3 regions of the Streptomyces sp. NPDC048637 genome follow, and region 1 is predicted to be linked to each of the others. Evidence: riboswitches for the same ligand, from Rfam matches in the RefSeq annotation. Region 1 holds a riboswitch; each other region holds the start of a gene.
The links. Region 1 has a riboswitch for glycine ahead of cycA (D-serine/D-alanine/glycine transporter). Riboswitches for the same ligand answer to the same signal wherever they lie in the genome.

Region 1 (3,269 bases):
TCATGGTCTGGAAGTTGATCAATGCCTCGAGCCGGCCCTGGCTGATCTCCGGCTGGTAGGGCGTGTAGGCGGTGTACCACGACGGGTCTTCCAGCACATTGCGCCGGATCACCGCGGGCGTGGTGGTCGCGTGGTAGCCGAGTCCGCTCATCGGGACGGCCACGGTGTTCCTGCTCGCGAGCTCCTGCAGCTCGGCGCGGGCCTCGGTCTCGGTGGCGGCGGCAGGCAGGTTCAGGTCGGACGTGCTGCGGATGCCGCTCGGGACGGCGGCGTCGATGAGCGCGGCCAGCGTCGGGTAGCCGACTTCGGCCAGCATCTTGGCGCGGTCGGCGTCGCCGACGCCGATATGGCGGGTGGCGAACTCACCCGACGCGGAGGACTCGGGGAAGGTCATGGTGGGAGGCTCCCTGTGGGGGCACCGCGAACGCGGCACCGTGGATGGGTGGCCTCCCCGCTCTGTCATCGGTACCTGAGAGCTTCACCGCCGGGTCGGGCGGTTTGCACCGTGGGCGCAGGACATGACGTCCTGTCTTTCCAGAGTCGCCTAGCCGAAGCGGTAGTTGGGCCTGAGAGATTCTGGGGAGAGTTGCTCCTTCGGCGCCTCGCCAGGGTGGGCGAGGGCTCTCCCGCTTCGGTTCGAACAGCGCGATGTGGAGTTGTGGGGCCCGACCGTAGGGCCGGTTGGTGGTGGCGTCAAGGCGGTCCAGCGCCCTGACGATCCTGGTGACCGCCGGGTACGCCGAGAATCGGGCGGGCGCCGCGGAGGAGGCAACGTACGGGCACCGGAACACAGCCGTCAAGAGTCCGCTCGGTGTACGTGCCGGTAACGGATCGGCCCAGGATGCGCGCCTTGAGCTGCACAAACGCCGTCCCCCACGGGCGAGTGCCGTACTACTCGAAAGTAATGTCCAGCGTTCGGTCGGTCCCTTGACCGGTCGCAGATGTGGCCCTAGCCTCACCGCACATTGCCGTTCACCCCGGAGCGGGAGAGCACTGGATCAGCCAGACCCAGGCGCCGAAGGAGCAACACCTCCCCGGAAACTCTCAGGCATCCCTACCGCTCGGGCAGGCAACTCTGAAAAGCAGGCGCTGACGCGCCTCGCCCACGGTGCAAGCCGCGTGCTGCGCGCGGCGAAGCTCTCAGGCTCATGACAGAGGGGGAGGCTCACTCGGCCGTACGGGCTCCTGCCCGTGCTCGACATTCGAGGAGCCCCTGATGGCTGTTCCGCCGCCGCTCCCCTGACCGCCACTGCGTGCCGGCTCCCGGGCTGATCTTCGATCTACTATGTGGGACCGTTCAGCGTACTGACACCGTTCCTGTCGGCTGCCGCAGGTCCGCGCGCAGCCCCACCCTGCCGCTCGCCCCCTGTGGGCGCGTGGTCATGCTCCAAGATGCCCCCTGTCCCGTGCCCGCACGGGTCTTGAGATCCGCGAGGTTTTGCCCATGCCTGAACGCAGTGACACCGGCTCGACCACCGTGTCGGCCGGATCCACTCCCCCGCCCGAAGGTGAGCAACACCTCTCCCGTCAGCTGTCCAACCGGCACATCCAGCTCATCGCGATCGGCGGTGCGATCGGAACCGGCCTGTTCATGGGCTCGGGCAAGACGATCTCGCTGGCCGGGCCCTCGGTGATCTTCGTCTACATGATCATCGGGGTGATGCTCTTCTTCGTGATGCGGGCGATGGGCGAGCTGCTGCTCTCCAACCTGCGTTACAAGTCCTTCGCCGACTTCGCAGCCGACCTGCTGGGGCCGTGGGCCGGCTTCTTCACGGGCTGGACTTACTGGTTCTGCTGGATCGTCACCGGCATCGCCGACGTCATCGCGATCTCCGGGTATGTGACCTACTGGTGGCACGACCTACCGCTGTGGATACCGGCGCTGGCCGCCGTCGTCCTCTTGATCGCCTTGAATCTGCCCACCGTGAAGGCGTTCGGCGAGACCGAGTTCTGGTTCGCGCTGATCAAGATCGTCGCGATCGTGGCGCTGATCGTCGTCGGGCTGGTCATGGTGTTCGGTCACTTCCAGGCGCCCGGGGGCGCGGCGGCAAGCTTCTCCAACCTCTGGAACGACGGAGGGTTCTTCCCCACCGGCCCCATGGGGTGCGTCGCGGGATTCCAGATCGCGACCTTCGCCTTCGTCGGCATCGAACTGGTCGGCACCACCGCGGCCGAGGCGGAGAACCCGGAGCGGAACCTGCCCAAGGCGATCAACTCGATCCCGGTGCGCGTGATGCTCTTCTATGTCGTCGCGCTGATCGTGATCATTTCGGTCACGCCCTGGCGCGAGATCAGTGCGGACCGCAGTCCGTTCGTCGTGATGTTCACTCTTGCCGGTCTGGGGATCGCCGCCTCGGCGATCAACTTCGTGGTGCTGACCTCGGCCGCCTCGTCTGCGAACTCGGGCATCTACTCCACCTCACGGATGGTGTACGGGTTGGCCCGGGAAGGCGACGCCCCGGCGCGCTTCGGCAGACTCACCTCCAGGAAGGTACCGGCCAACGCCCTGCTCCTCTCCGGGGTGTTTCTGCTCGCCGGTGTGGTCATGGTCGCCATGGACGACTCGATCATCGAGGCCTTCACCCTGGTGACCACCGTGTCCGCCGTGCTCTTCATCTTCGTCTGGTCGATCATCCTGATCAGCTACCTCGTGTATCGCAAGCGTCGTCCGCACCTGCACGAGGCGTCGCAGTTCAAGATGCCCGGCGGCATCGTCATGTGCTACGTCGTGCTCGTGTTCTTCGTGTTCCTCCTCTGGGCGCTGACCCAGGAACCCGACACGCTGCGGGCCTTGCTGGTGACCCCGGTGTGGTTCGTCATCCTCGGCATCGCGTGGGCGGGGCTCCGCCGTCGCCCGGGCCACGCCGCCCGTGAAGCGGCCTTCCGTTCCGAACTGCACAACGCGCAGCAGGACTGATACGGCCACCGGGCCCATAAACCGGCACCCATCGCGAGCGCCGTTCCCGGGGAGGGGAACGGCGCTCGCTTTCGGTGTGCTTGCGACTCCCCCGCCCCCGCAGCCCACGTCTGACAGGCACTCAGGACTTCGCATGCTGCCGCTGCGGAGCGCCGGGGTTGGACCCCAGCCAACGGCCGCGCTCGCTCTGCACCCCTCGCCCGTGTCCGCCGCCGCAACCAAGCCGACGCTCAGCGGTAGGGCTCCAAGGGCCGTCACCGGCCACCACCGGCCACCACCGGCCGCCGTACTGACTGACGCGCAGCGGGCCGCGGAACCGGTTGGTGGGTCAGTACGACGGCCGGTTGTGGGC
Region 2 (3,269 bases), on a different contig from region 1:
CTGGGCCTGGTCGGCCGGCGCGAACGGGTGCAGCTGGCCGAACGCGGGCCAGGTGACCGGCTCCATCTCGGTGGTGGCGTTCAGCTTCATCGTGCAGGAGCCGAGCGGGATCATGCCGCGGTCCAGCGCGTAGTCCTTGTCGGCGAGGGTGCGCAGGTAGCGCAGCATCGCGGTCTCGGAGCGGTACTCGTGGAAGACCGGGTGGGCGAGGTAGTCGTCGTGACGCAGCAGCGCCTGCGGCAGCGCTTCGGCGGCGGCCGCGTCCAGCTGCTCGACGTCACCGGGCACCCCGAAGGCGCCCCAGACACCGGCCAGCTGCGCACGCCCGGTGGTCTCGTCACAGGCGATGCCGACCAGGTCCGCGTCGACCTGCCGGAGGTTGACACCGGCCTCCCGGGCGGCGGCGGCGACCTCGGCGGCCCGGCCGGGCACCCGCGCGGTCAGCGTGTCGAAGTACGCACCGTGCAGGACCTCCACCCCGCCGGCCCGCAGGCCCTCGGCGAGGATCGCGGCGTAGCGGTGGGTGCGCCGGGCGATGGTCCGCAGGCCCTCGGGGCCGTGGTAGACCGCGTACATCCCGGCCATGACCGCGAGCAGCACCTGCGCGGTGCAGATGTTGCTGGTGGCCTTCTCCCGGCGGATGTGCTGCTCACGGGTCTGCAGCGCCAGGCGGTAGGCCTTGTTGCCGTCGGCGTCGACGGAGACGCCCACCAGACGGCCGGGGAGGCTGCGGGCGAACTGGTCACGGACGGCCATGAAGCCGGCGTGCGGTCCGCCGAAGCCCATCGGGACGCCGAAGCGCTGGGTGGTGCCGACGGCGATGTCCGCGCCGAGCTCACCGGGCGAGGTCAGCAGCGTCAGGGCGAGCAGATCGGCGGCGACGGTGACGATCGCGCCCAGCTCGTGGGCCTGCTCGATCACGGCGCGGGGGTCACGCACCGCACCGGAGGCTCCCGGGTACTGCAGCAGCACACCGAAGACACCGCGCTCGGCGATCTCGGCCGGAATGCCGTCGGACAGGTCCGCGACCACGACCTCGACGCCCGTGGGCTCCGCACGGGTCTCGATCACGGCGATGGTCTGCGGCAGACAGTCGGCGTCGACCAGGAAGACGCCCTGCTTGACCTTGCCGACCCGGCGGGCAAGAGCCATCGCCTCGGCGGCGGCGGTGCCCTCGTCCAGCAGCGAGGCGCCGGAGGTGGGCAGCCCGGTCAGGTCGGCGACCATCGTCTGGAAGTTCAGCAGCGCCTCCAGGCGGCCCTGCGAGATCTCCGGCTGGTAGGGCGTGTACGCCGTGTACCAGGCCGGGTTCTCCATGACATTGCGCAGGATCACCGGCGGGGTGAACGTGCCGTAGTAGCCGAGTCCGATCATGGACGACAGGACCTGATTGCGGTCCGCCAGGCCCTCCAGCTCCTTGAGCACCTCGGCCTCGGTACGGGCGTGCGGCAGGCCGAGCGCCTCGGCGCTCTTGATCACATCGGGCACGGCAGCGGCGGTGAGCTCGTCCAGCGACCCGAATCCGATGTGCGCGAGCATCTTCGCCTGCGCCGCGTGGTCGGGACCGATGTGCCGGCGCTCGAAGGGGGTGCCGCGTTCCAGCTCGGTCAAGGAGATGCGATTGGTGGTCATCTGCGGGGGCCTCCTGGTCAATACGACCTACGAGGGGCACCACGGCACGGGTGCCCGGACGGCCTCCCCCTCTGTCATCTCAACCTGAGAGCTTCACCGGCCCGCACATGGCGGTCCGGCTTTCACCGTCGGTGAGGAGGGGTCCCGGCGCTGTGCCTTCCGCGGCCCGCCCTGCTTTCCAGAGTGACCTCGTCCATGCGGTACGTGTGCCTGAGAGATTCCGGGGAGGATTTGCTCCTTCGGCGCCCTGGTCGCGAACGACAAGGACTCTCCCGCACGGGGTCTGCGGCCAATCGCCAGCCTACCAGCGCGCCACTCGAAGGATCCTTCGAGTGGCCAGGGCATGAAATGTGCCGTTTGGTAGTTGTCACAGGGCAGTTGCGACCAATTGGAGGGGCCGTGCAAACCGATATCGATCCCCGAAGCCTGATCGGCCGCAAAGCGTTCGACCGTAACGGCGCGAAAATAGGGACCATCGACGAGGTCTACCTCGACGATGCGACGGGGGAACCGGAGTGGGCGGCCGTGCGCACCGGACTCTTCAGCCGGGATGCGTTCGTCCCCCTGGAGCCCAGCAAAATGGTCGGTGAGGGCCTGCACATTCCTTACGACCGCAAGCTGATCAAGGACGCGCCGGACTTCGGCGTGGGCCGCCATCTCTCCCCTGAGCAGGAACTTCAGCTCTATCACCACTACCGACTGGATATTTCTTCCCCGACCTCCGATCCGGTGTCCCCCGCCTCCCGCGACAAGAACTTCGGCAAGATCGCCGGCTCGGACGACTGATCACCCGCCGGCGCCCCGCCCACCAGCGGCAGGGGCTCCCCCGGCCGCAGCGCCGGGTCCTCGACAGCAAAGGTCCGCACCCTCCCCGGTGCGGACCATGGCGTTTCGAAGCGTACGGTCACTCTCCCCACCCCGCTCCCCTGTACCCAGCCGGCGCCGTACTCGTCGTGCACCACGTCCAGCCCCGGGTGCCAGCGCCGCGGCCGCTCCTCCTCGGCCCCGGCCTGCTCCGTGCCCCCGGCGGCCTGCTCCGCCGCCGCTGCCGTCGCGGTCTCCGCCGCCTCCCGCTCCGTCGCCAGCTGGGCGAACAGATCCTCCTGTGTGAAGTCCGCCAGGCCACTCACGCCCACGCCCAGCAGCCGCACCCCGCCGGTGGTGTCCACCATCTCCAGCAGGCGCACAGCCGCCTCCCGTATCACCGCCGGGTCGTCGGTGGGCCCGCGCAGCGTCTCGGAACGGGTCAGCGTCGAGAAGTCGTAGTTGCGCACCTTGATGACCACCGTGCGCCCGGAGCGCCCGGCCGCCCGCAGCCGCTGTACACACCGGTCCGCCAGCCGCAGCACCTCGCTCCGTACCCGAGTCCGGTCGGTCAGATCGACCTCGAAGGTGTCCTCGACCGAGATGGATTTCGCGTCCCGCTCGGCCACCACGGGCCGGTCGTCCTGCCCCAGCGCCATCGCATACAGCCCGGCACCATGCGCCTTGCCCAGCAGCCGCACCAGCTCGGCCTCACCGGCCTCCGCGGTCTCCGCGACGGTGTGGATCCCGGCCCTGCGCAGCGTCTCGGCCGTCGCGGGACCCACCCCGGGCAGCGTCCGCACCGTCATCGGGCCCAGCAGCTCCCGTTCGGT
Region 3 (3,269 bases), on a different contig from region 1:
CCGACGCGATCATTTCGAGGGTGGACTGCTGGCGGTGGAGTTCGGCGTCGACGGCGGCGGCGACGTCGGGGTCGAGCTCATGGAGGGAGCTGTTCAGAAGCGACATGAGTCTTCCTGGGGAGTCAGGGGCGCGAGGAGGTCCCCGGACGGAGTCCGGAGAGCTTCCGCGCGGGCGGTGGCGGGTCGGAGGCCCCCCGTCCGGGCGAAGCCGGGAGCGGGGGAGAGCCGGGGGCTCAGCTCTGGATGAAGGCGGCGTACTCGTCGGCCGAGAGCAGTTCGCCCGGCTCGCCGCTGATCTTCACCTTGAACAGCCAACCACCCTCGAACGGGGCGGAGTTCACCAGCGAGGGGTCATTGACGACATCCTCGTTGATCTCGGTGATCTCACCGTCGACGGGCGAGTAGAGATCGCTGACCGACTTGGTCGACTCCAGCTCGCCGCAGGTCTCGCCCGCCGCGACCGTGGAGCCCACCTCAGGGAGCTGTACGTAGACGACGTCGCCGAGCGCGTTGGCCGCGTGCTCGGTGATGCCGACCGTCGAGGCGCCGTCCTCGGCGCCCGACAGCCACTCGTGCTCCTTGCTGTAGCGCAGCTGCTGGGGGTTGCTCATGGCTCGATTCTCCTGTACGCGAGGGTGTGATCGTGAATCGGGGCACCTCCCGGACGACGTCCGGGGGAGTGTCTTGCACAGTGAGACGCGCGGGCGCGCGCCACCGCCGGGTCTGCCGCGGGGGAACCGCTACTTCTGCCGCTTGTAGAACGGCAGCGCGGTGACCTCGTACGGCTCATGGCTTCCACGAATGTCCACGCAGACACCCTCGGTGCCCGGTGTGGCGTAGGCGGCGTCGACATAGGCGATGGCGATCGGCTTGCCGAGCGTGGGGGACGGGGCCCCGGAAGTGACCTCGCCGATGACCGTGCCGTCGGCCGTGACGACCGGGTATCCGGCCCGCGGCACCCGGCGGCCCGAGGCGATCAGGCCCACCAGCTTGCGCGGCGGCTGCGTCTCGGCGCGCTCGGCGGCCGCCGCCAGCGCGGCGCGGCCCACGAAGTCCCCGTCGTTGGAGGTCTTCTCGAACTTCACGACCCGGCCCAGGCCCGCGTCGAACGGCGTGGTCGCGGTGGTCAGCTCATGCCCGTACAGCGGCATGCCCGCCTCCAGGCGCAGGGTGTCGCGGCAGGAGAGACCGCAGGGCACCAGACCGGCGTCCTGGCCGGCCTCGGTCAGCGCCGCCCAGAGGGCGACCGCGTCCGCCGGCCGGACGAACAGCTCGAAGCCGTCCTCACCGGTGTATCCGGTACGGGCGATCAGCGCCTGCACACCGGCGACCGTGCCGGGCAGCCCGGCGTAGTACTTCAGACCGTCCAGATCGGCGTCCGTCAGCTTCTTGAGGATGCCGGGGGACTCCGGGCCCTGCACCGCGAGCAGGGCGTAGGCGTCCCGGTCGTCGCGGATCGCGGTGTCGAAACCGCCCGCCCGCGCGGTCAGCGCGTCCAGCACCACCTGGGCGTTGGAGGCGTTGGCGACGACCATGTACTCCTGGTCGGCCAGGCGGTAGACGATCAGGTCGTCGAGGATGCCGCCCTCGGCCTCGCAGATCATGGTGTAGCGGGCGCGGCCCGTCTTGACGCCGCCGATGTTGCCGACCAGCGCGTAGTCGAGGAGGTCGGCGGCCTGCGGGCCGGTGACGGTGATCTCGCCCATGTGGGAGAGGTCGAAGAGGCCGGCGCGGGTGCGGACGGCGACATGCTCGTCGCGCTCGCTGCTGTAGCGCAGTGGCATGTCCCAGCCGGCGAAGTCGGTCATGGTGGCGCCGAGCGTGCGATGCGTGGCATCCAGTGCGGTGCGGCGGGGGGCATCAGTCATGGTTCTGGGCTCCCAGGCAGGGGTGAACAAGACGTTCTCCCCATCTGTCATCGGAACCTGAGAGGTTCACCGGGATCCCGCGAACGGACCCGGTTTGCACCTTGGGTGGAGCCGCCCTGTCAGCCGGGCAGTGGCTCGCTTTTCAGATCTGCCTCGCCCGCGCGGTATAGGGGCCTGAGAGATTCAAGGGAGGACTTGCTCCTTCGGCGCCCCGCCATGGCGGCCGGGGACTCTCCCGCACGGGTTCAAGCGGCCGGTATGCAGTTGGCGGTGCACAGATGAGCTGTGGTGTGCACGCGGCGGCCACATCATTGCACGGGAATGCCGGATAGAGGAGCCCCGTCCACCGCCCCGCCCATGACGTGGGCAGATCGGACAATCGCCTTGATGGGCATTACCTTTTCTTGACACTCTGCGGGTAAGGGACGGACTCGAACCGGACCAGAACGGGCGGGGAGGGCGATCACGGTGCACAGCGAAGCGGCATTCGGGGCGACTTCAGGGGTCGTGCCCCCGGACGCCGTGCGGACGGCGCCGTCCGCCGCCATGTCCCGGGCCGGCCGTGCGCCGCGGGCCGTCATCCGGCCGGGGCGCCGCACCGAGGTCGTGGACCTGCGGGGCGACGAGCGGCCGGATGACGCCGCCGAGCTGCGGTTTCCGGCCGGCGATCTGGTCGTGGTCTCCGGGCTTCCGGGCAGCGGCAAGAGCACCCTCATGCACCGTCTCGTGCCGTCGCTGGACGGGCACGGCTCCGTGGTGCACCGCATAGATTCCCAGGACGTCCGCGAGCGCTGGGAGCGCGGCAGACTGCGCCGGCTGCCGTACGGCCTCTACCGCCCGCTGGTCCGGGCCGCCCACTATCTGACCCTGGGCCGTGCGCTGCGCTCCGGCGACAGTGTGGTCGTGCACGACTGCGGGACGCTGGCGTGGGTGCGCCGCTGGATCGCGCGGTCGGCGCTGCGCGGCGGCCGCGGGGCACATCTGGTGCTGCTCGATGTGGCGCCCGAGGTGGCGCTTTCCGGCCAGGAGTCACGGGGACGCGGGGTGTCGGGGTACGCCTTCGCACGGCACCGCAGGGCGGTGGGCCGGCTGGTCGGCGCCGCGGAGTCGGCCCGGCTGCCGGAGGGCTTCTGCTCGGCCGTCCTCCTCGACCGGCGGACGGCGAGCACGCTGGAGACGGTCAGCTTCCACTAGGCACAGGCACCCCTGGGGCGCGTCGCCCTGGTCGCCGCACGCGGCCCCCGCACGCCGCACCGCCCCCCTTCTCGTCTAGGGTCTTTGGCCAGATGGCGCGGTTTGGAACGGGTGGGTGCACATGACATTTCCGGAGCAGGGGATACCGCAGCTGGCATGGCCGGCGAACGAGCTCGAAGAGGTGCTGTCCGCTTCGGTCGGGCACCC

Region 2: another riboswitch for glycine. It lies ahead of gcvP (aminomethyl-transferring glycine dehydrogenase); the one in region 1 lies ahead of cycA (D-serine/D-alanine/glycine transporter).
Region 3: another riboswitch for glycine. It lies ahead of gcvT (glycine cleavage system aminomethyltransferase GcvT); the one in region 1 lies ahead of cycA (D-serine/D-alanine/glycine transporter).

What each region holds. Positions count from the first base shown of each region.
Region 1 covers NZ_JBEZHQ010000019.1:133,410-136,678, reverse strand. Annotated here, with positions in the region: gene gcvP (aminomethyl-transferring glycine dehydrogenase) at 1-394, opposite strand, end outside; glycine riboswitch at 545-639, opposite strand; glycine riboswitch at 974-1,070, shown strand; glycine riboswitch at 1,071-1,162, shown strand; gene cycA (D-serine/D-alanine/glycine transporter) at 1,445-2,917, shown strand; gene AB0C46_RS23605 (SRPBCC family protein) at 3,246-3,269, opposite strand, start outside.
Region 2 covers NZ_JBEZHQ010000009.1:224,699-227,967, forward strand. Annotated here, with positions in the region: gene gcvP (aminomethyl-transferring glycine dehydrogenase) at 1-1,632, opposite strand, end outside; glycine riboswitch at 1,821-1,917, opposite strand; gene AB0C46_RS15240 (PRC-barrel domain-containing protein) at 2,032-2,418, shown strand; gene AB0C46_RS15245 (DNA polymerase IV) at 2,325-3,269, opposite strand, start outside.
Region 3 covers NZ_JBEZHQ010000025.1:104,439-107,707, forward strand. Annotated here, with positions in the region: gene glyA (serine hydroxymethyltransferase) at 1-106, opposite strand, end outside; gene gcvH (glycine cleavage system protein GcvH) at 234-611, opposite strand; gene gcvT (glycine cleavage system aminomethyltransferase GcvT) at 741-1,868, opposite strand; glycine riboswitch at 2,021-2,116, opposite strand; gene AB0C46_RS27275 (AAA family ATPase) at 2,415-3,062, shown strand; gene AB0C46_RS27280 (enhanced serine sensitivity protein SseB) at 3,184-3,269, shown strand, end outside.